Linked DNA regions of Blastococcus saxobsidens DD2. The protein of the gene in region 1 binds, or shares a complex with, the protein of each later gene. Links are inferred from orthologs where the notes say so. Each region holds a gene or a part of one and is shown in the gene's direction. Other genes may lie near its edges. The genes, in order: BLASA_RS02145 and dnaN.

What was found.
Region 2: the proteins of BLASA_RS02145 (region 1) and dnaN are in contact, whole or in part, in a cryo-EM structure (PDB 8GIZ), measured with the Escherichia coli proteins. The link is inferred for Blastococcus saxobsidens DD2 from one-to-one orthologs.

The regions. Positions count from the first base shown.
Region 1 is NC_016943.1:459,936-463,243, forward strand. What follows is about bases 250-3,245. They hold BLASA_RS02145 (DNA polymerase III subunit gamma and tau), read left to right. Parts: upstream 250-560; coding sequence 561-2,930; downstream 2,931-3,245. Other genes in these bases: BLASA_RS02150 (YbaB/EbfC family nucleoid-associated protein), read left to right, coding at 2,985-3,245. Also shown: BLASA_RS02140 (DMT family transporter), read right to left, coding at 1-96; more of BLASA_RS02150, read left to right, coding at 3,246-3,308. UniProt on the Escherichia coli protein: Part of the beta sliding clamp loading complex, which hydrolyzes ATP to load the beta clamp onto primed DNA to form the DNA replication pre-initiation complex.
Region 2 is NC_016943.1:2,250-5,371, forward strand. The notes cover bases 77-2,886. They hold dnaN (DNA polymerase III subunit beta), read left to right. Parts: upstream 77-806; coding sequence 807-1,967; downstream 1,968-2,886. Other genes in these bases: gnd (phosphogluconate dehydrogenase (NAD(+)-dependent, decarboxylating)), read left to right, coding at 2,047-2,886. Also shown: more of gnd, read left to right, coding at 2,887-3,006; DNA replication/repair protein RecF, read left to right, coding at 3,028-3,122. UniProt on the Escherichia coli protein: Confers DNA tethering and processivity to DNA polymerases and other proteins. Acts as a clamp, forming a ring around DNA (a reaction catalyzed by the clamp-loading complex) which diffuses in an ATP-independent manner freely and bidirectionally along dsDNA.

The DNA.
Region 1 (3,308 bases):
GAGGGCGGCGAGCACGACGAGGGGGAAACCGCGGCGGGCGGCGGCGGGGACGGCGGTCGGGCGCTCGCGGTCCGCGGTGAGGTCGGGGGTGGACATGACGCTCCAGGTGCCGGTTCCGGTGGGGGACTCGTCTCCGGAGCGCGGCGCGCCGGTGCGCGGATGGCTCCGGGTCAGGACCGGGGCGGCGGGAGCACGAGGCGGAGGCGGGGCGTCACGGGAAGCAGCGTAGCGGGGCGTGCGGCACCGGCCGGGCCGATTCCTCTACAGTGGTGCGCGACCCCTCGTGTGGCGTCACCCTGTGAACCTCCCCAGGGCCGGAAGGCAGCAAGGATAAGCGGGCTCTGGCGGGTGCGCGGGGGGTCCCTGTCTTCTGCCGGCCTCCGGCCGACACCGCGATGACATCGCGGTCCTCCGGACCGCACCGCGGCCAGGTGCCGTCCCCCTGGTGTGCGGAGCCGTTGCCCGTGTCCCGATCGGGAACCCTCCGGGCTCCGCGATCGGTCCACACTGTCGGCGGTCGCGTCCGCTGTGGTGTCTCACGCCCCGCGTAACCTGCTGCCGTGGCTCTGGCGCTCTACCGCAAGTACCGCCCGGCGACCTTCGCCGAGGTGGTCGGGCAGGAGCACGTCACCACCCCGCTGATGAACGCGGTCGACGCCGGGCGGATCAATCACGCGTACCTGTTCAGCGGCCCGCGGGGCTGCGGCAAGACGTCGTCGGCCCGGATCCTGGCGCGCTCGCTGAACTGCGAGCAGGGGCCGACGTCCACGCCGTGCGGGGTGTGCGGGTCCTGCATCGCACTCGCCCCCGACGGCCCGGGCTCGCTGGACGTCATGGAGATCGACGCGGCCAGCCACGGTGGCGTCGACGATGCCCGGGACCTCCGCGAGCGGGCGTTCTTCGCGCCGGTGAACAGCCGCTACAAGGTCTACATCGTCGACGAGGCGCACATGGTCACCACGCAGGGCTTCAACGCCCTGCTGAAGGTGGTCGAGGAGCCGCCGGACTTCCTCGTCTTCGTCTTCGCGACGACGGAGCCGGAGAAGGTCCTCCCGACCATCCGCTCGCGCACCCACCACTACCCGTTCCGGCTGGTGCCGCCGACGACGCTGCGCGCCCTGCTGGAGAAGACCTGCGCGGCCGAGGGTGTGCAGGTGGAGCCGACCGTGTTCCCCCTGGTCGTCCGGGCCGGCGGCGGCTCGGTGCGCGACTCGCTGTCCATCCTCGACCAGCTGCTGGCCGGCGCCGGCCCCGAGGGCGTCACGTACCGGACCGCGGTCGGGCTGCTCGGCGTCACCGACGACGCGCTGCTCGACGAGACCATCGACGCGCTGGCCGCCCAGGACGCGCCCGGCGTCTTCCGTGCGGTCGACCGCGTGGTCGAGGCCGGCCACGACCCCCGGCGCTTCGCCACCGACCTGCTCGACCGGCTGCGCGACCTCATCGTCCTCGACGCCGTTCCCGACGCGGGCGGCAACGGGCTGCTCGACTGCCCGCCCGACCGGCTGGACCTGATGAGCTCCCAGGCCCAGGCGCTGGGTTCGGCGACGCTGTCGCGGATGGCCGACACCGTGCACGAGGGCCTGGGCGAGATGCGCGGCACCACCGCGCCGCGGCTGCTCCTGGAGCTGGTCTGCGCCCGCATGCTGCTGCCGGCCACCGACGGCTCCGCCGCCGCCACCCTCCAACGCCTGGAGCGCCTGGAGCGGCGCATGTCGATCGCCGGCGAGCACGCCGGCCGCCCCGGCGCCGAGGTCGCGCCGGCAGCGGCCCCCGTCCGGGAGGCTCCGGCGCGCGAGGCCGCGCCCCGGGACAGCGCGCCCGCTCCCGACCCGGCCGGCCCGCGCCGGGAGTTCGTCCGCCGGTCGCAGACGGGAACCGAGCGCTCCGGCTCCGGGGGACCGGCTGCCGCACCGGCGGCCCCACCGGCCCCACCGGTCGCGCCGAGTCCGGCTCCGGAGCCGGCTGCCCCCGCACGTCCCGCGGCCGCGGCGCCCCCCGCCGCCGCGCCATCGGCACCGGCTCCGGCTGCGGGAGGCGACTGGCCGGAGACCGCCCGTCCCGGTGCGAAGCCGCCCGCCGCCGCACCGTCGGCCGCCTCGACCGACGACTGGCCGGAGACGGCCCAGCCGGGCAGCCGCCCGCGCCCGGCGGCGCCCCAGCCGTCCGCACCGGCGGCAGCCGCCGCGGCACCGGCCACCGACGCTCCCGGCCGGCATCCCCGGGAGGTCGTGGACGAGCCAGACATCCCGCTGCCGCCGGAGCCCACCGACGACGAGGACTGGCCGCACGCCGCGCAGCCGGGCGCCGTCCGCGCCGCCGAGTCGCGGCTCGAGCAGCCACGCCCGCCGGCCTCCCCGCCGCGTGCGGCCGCGGAGTCCGCGCCGGCCCCCCGTGGTGGCGAACCCACGCCCGTGGTCTCGGCGAACCCACCGGAGACCGCCTCCGACGGCGAGCTGACCACCACCGACGTCCGGCGGGTGTGGCCGGAGCTGCTCGCTGTGGTGAAGAAGCACAAGCGCACCACGGAGGCGCTGCTGAAGAACGCCCAGGTGCACCAGCTGGCGAACGGTGTCCTCACCCTCTCGACGTCCTCGCCGGCGCTGGCCCGGCGGCTCGGCGACGACCTGAACAAGGACGTGCTGCGCGCGGCGCTCAACGAGCTGCTGGGTGTGCGCTGGCGGGTGGACGCCGTGGTGGAGGGGGCCGGTGCCGCGGCCGGCTCGGCGAAGGCGGCCCCGGAGGCGGTCCGCGAGGCGGCCCGGGCGGCCGAGGCGGCCGAGGCGGCCGAGGCGCGGGAGCTCATGGCCGAGCGCGCGGCGGAGAGCTCCTCGGGCGGCGACCGCGAGCCGGAGCCCGCCGTCGACCAGGAGCAGGCGGCCCTGCAGCTGCTGCGGGCCCAGCTCGGCGCCCGGCCGGTCGACGGCTGAGACGCCAGGGCGGCGCGCCGTCGCCTCGTCGTACCGGCGGCCTACTCTCGTGACATGTTCCCCGGAGGCCAGCAGCCCGACCTGTCGCAGCTCATGAAGCAGGCGCAGCAGATGCAGCAGCAGCTCGCCGCCGCCCAGCAGGAGCTGGCGGCCACCGAGGTCACCGGCAGCGCCGGCGGCAACCTGGTCACCGCCACGATGACCGGCGACGGTGACCTCACCGCGCTCACCATCGCGCCGGCGGCGGTCGACCCCGACGACCTGGAGACGCTGCAGGACCTCGTCGTCGCCGCGGTCCGGGACGCCAAGCGCGCCGCGGACGAGCTGACCGCCAGCCGGATGGGCCCGCTCGCCGGCGGCCTGGGCGGCGGCGGCCTG
Region 2 (3,122 bases), 460 kb from region 1 along the record:
TGCGCAGCCGGGCCGATCACCGTCCGGACGGGCGCCGGCCGACGCCCCGCACCGGTCGACAAGTCGTTGTCCACACCTGTGTGGATCCCTGGGGACGACGGAATCGCCGGTTCTGCGCCCGCCGCCCGCCGGGGCGGGGACGGTCGACGTCGACAGATCGAGAAGTTGTCCCCAGGAATGTGCACAGCTTGGGGGAAAGTCGCGTGCGACCGATCGGCGGCCACCACATCCGGGACGCCGCCCGCTGCACCCACCCGCGCCGGAACAGCCGCGCCTCCCGGCTGACCTGCGCGAACACCATCGGACCACGCCCCCGGTCGAGCACCGGGCCGCCGGGCACGGCGCACGGCCGGCGCCCCTGGGGACGCCACGGGGAGAGACAGGGGACAGCAGGTGGACCGACGCGCGCTCCGGTGCACAACCGTCGATCTGTCCACGTGTCGACAACAGGAGGACGCTGACCGCCCACAACGGGCCAACAGCCCCACTCGGCCGCTGACCTGCGGAAAGGAGCTCGTTCCCCACCTTCCACACGTGTGATGACGAGGATGAGGGAGTTATCTCGAGAGATTCTTGAACCACACCCTGGGTGGGGACGCTGCGCCGGCAGGGCTTCCGAACGGTCGGCAGCAGGAGCGCCGAACCCATCGAGGGACCGGGGTTTCCCCACGGGGCACTGCAACAGGCACGATGAGCACCGCACCGGGGCCGTCGCGCTCCGCTGCACGTCGAACACGAGCTCCGGGCCCGCACCGGTCACCCCTCGGGTGATCACGGGAACGGACCGAACATGGGTGGGTCGAGAGATGAAGTTCCGGGTGGCACGTGAGGTGCTCGCCGACGCCGTCGCCTGGACGGCGCGCAGCCTGCCCCCGCGGCCGTCGGTGCCGGTCCTGGCGGGCATCCTGCTCGAGGCCGACGGGAACCTGCTGTCGGTCTCCGGCTTCGACTACGAGGTGTCGGCACGCGCCGAGGTCGACGTCCAGACCAGCGAGAGCGGTCGCGTGCTCGTCCCGGGCCGGCTGCTCGCCGAGATCACCCGGGCGCTGCCCCCGCACCCGGTCGAGATCACCGCCGAGGGCCCGCGCCTGGCCATCACCTGCAGCAACGCGCGCTTCAGCCTGCCGACCCTGCCGGTCGAGGACTACCCCTCCCTGCCGTCGATGCCGTCCGCCGCGGGCATCGTCGACAGCGACGTCTTCGCCGAGGCGGTGGCACAGGTCGCCATCGCCGCCGGCCGCGACGACACGCTCCCGATGCTCACCGGTGTCCGCCTGGAGATCGACGACGACCGGATCACGCTGGCCGCCACCGACCGCTACCGCCTCGCCGTCCGCGAGTTCACCTGGCGGCCGGAGACCTCCGGCCTGTCGGCGGCCGTGCTCGTGCCCGCCCGCACGCTCGCCGAGGCGGCCAAGACGCTGACCAGCGGCCCGGAGATCACGTTGTCGTTGTCCTCGGGCAGCTCCGGTGAGGGCATCCTGGGCCTGTCCGGCAAGGACCGTCGGACGACGACGCGGCTGCTCGACGCCGAGTTCGTGAAGTACCGCGCGATCATGCCCAACGAGTCGCTGGCCAACGCCACGCTGCCGGTCGGCCTGTTCACCGACGCCGCCAAGCGGGTCGCGCTGGTCGCCGAGCGCGGTACGCCGCTGCGCTGCGAGTTCACCCCCGGTCAGGTCACCCTCCGGGCCGGGGGCAGCGACGACGAGGGCCAGGCCGAGGAGCGCTGCGACGTCGACTTCGAGGGCGAGCCGCTGACCATCGGCTTCAACCCGACATTCCTGCTCGACGGGCTCGCCGCCGTGCACACCGACCACGCGCGGATGGACTTCACCAGCCCGCTCAAGCCCGCGGTGCTATCCGGCGTCGACGAGCCGTCGACCGACGACGACAAGCCGGCGGCCCCGGCCGCGCCCCCCGGCAGCTACCGGTACCTGATCATGCCGGTGCGGCTGCCGGGTTGATCGGGCGAACGTCCACGTCACCGGGCCCGGAAGGCGAGACTTCCCCCCGGCGAGCACGATGAGCAGGACCACCACGAGCATGACCACGACGACGAAGGGCGGGATCGTGCAGCTGGGGCTGATCGGGCTGGGCAAGATGGGCGGCAACATGGCCGAGCGGCTGCGCCGCGCCGGTCACGAGGTCGTGGGCTACGACCGCGCGCCGGGCAAGCGCGACGTGGAGAGCCTGCCGGAGCTGGTGGAGGCGCTGAGCGCACCACGGGTGGTCTGGGTCATGGTGCCCTCGGGTGATCCGACGAAGGCGACCGTCAAGGAGCTGGCCGAACTGCTCAGCCCGGGCGACGTCGTCATCGACGGCGGCAACTCCAAGTACACCGACGACCAGGTGCACGACGTCATGATGCGCGAGAAGGGCATCGGCTACATCGACGCCGGCGTCTCCGGCGGTGTCTGGGGCCTGGAGAACGGCTACGCCCTGATGGTCGGCGGCACCAAGGAGGACGTCGCCAAGGCACAGCCGATCTTCGACGCCCTCAAGCCGCCGGCACCGCACGACGAGTCCGGGCAGGAGATGCCGGGCGCCGGGTTCGTGCACGCCGGGCCGGTGGGCGCCGGCCACTTCAGCAAGATGGTCCACAACGGCATCGAGTACGCGCTGATGCAGGCCTACGGCGAGGGCTACGAGCTGCTGGCCGCCGTCGACCTCGTCGAGGACGTCCCGGGCGTCATCGCGTCTTGGACCCAGGGCACGGTCATCCGGTCCTGGCTGCTCGACCTGCTGGTCCGGGCGCTGGACGAGGACCCGGAGCTCGACGGGATCAGCGGCTACGCCGAGGACTCCGGCGAGGGCCGCTGGACCGTCGAGCAGGCGATCGAGAACGCCGTCCCCGTGCCGACCATCGCCGCCTCGCTGTTCGCCCGCTTCTCCTCCCGCCAGGACGACTCGCCGACGATGAAGGCGGTCGCCGCGCTGCGCAACCAGTTCGGCGGGCACGCGGTGCGCGCCGTCCAGGCGCAGGAGGCCGAGCGGCCCGCGTGACCGGACCCGGGACGGCCTGAGGTGTACCTCAGGCACCTCCAGGTCGGCTCCTTCCGCAGCTGGGAGCGGGTGGACCTGGGCCTGCCCCCGGGGCCGACCGTCTTCGTCGGCCGCAA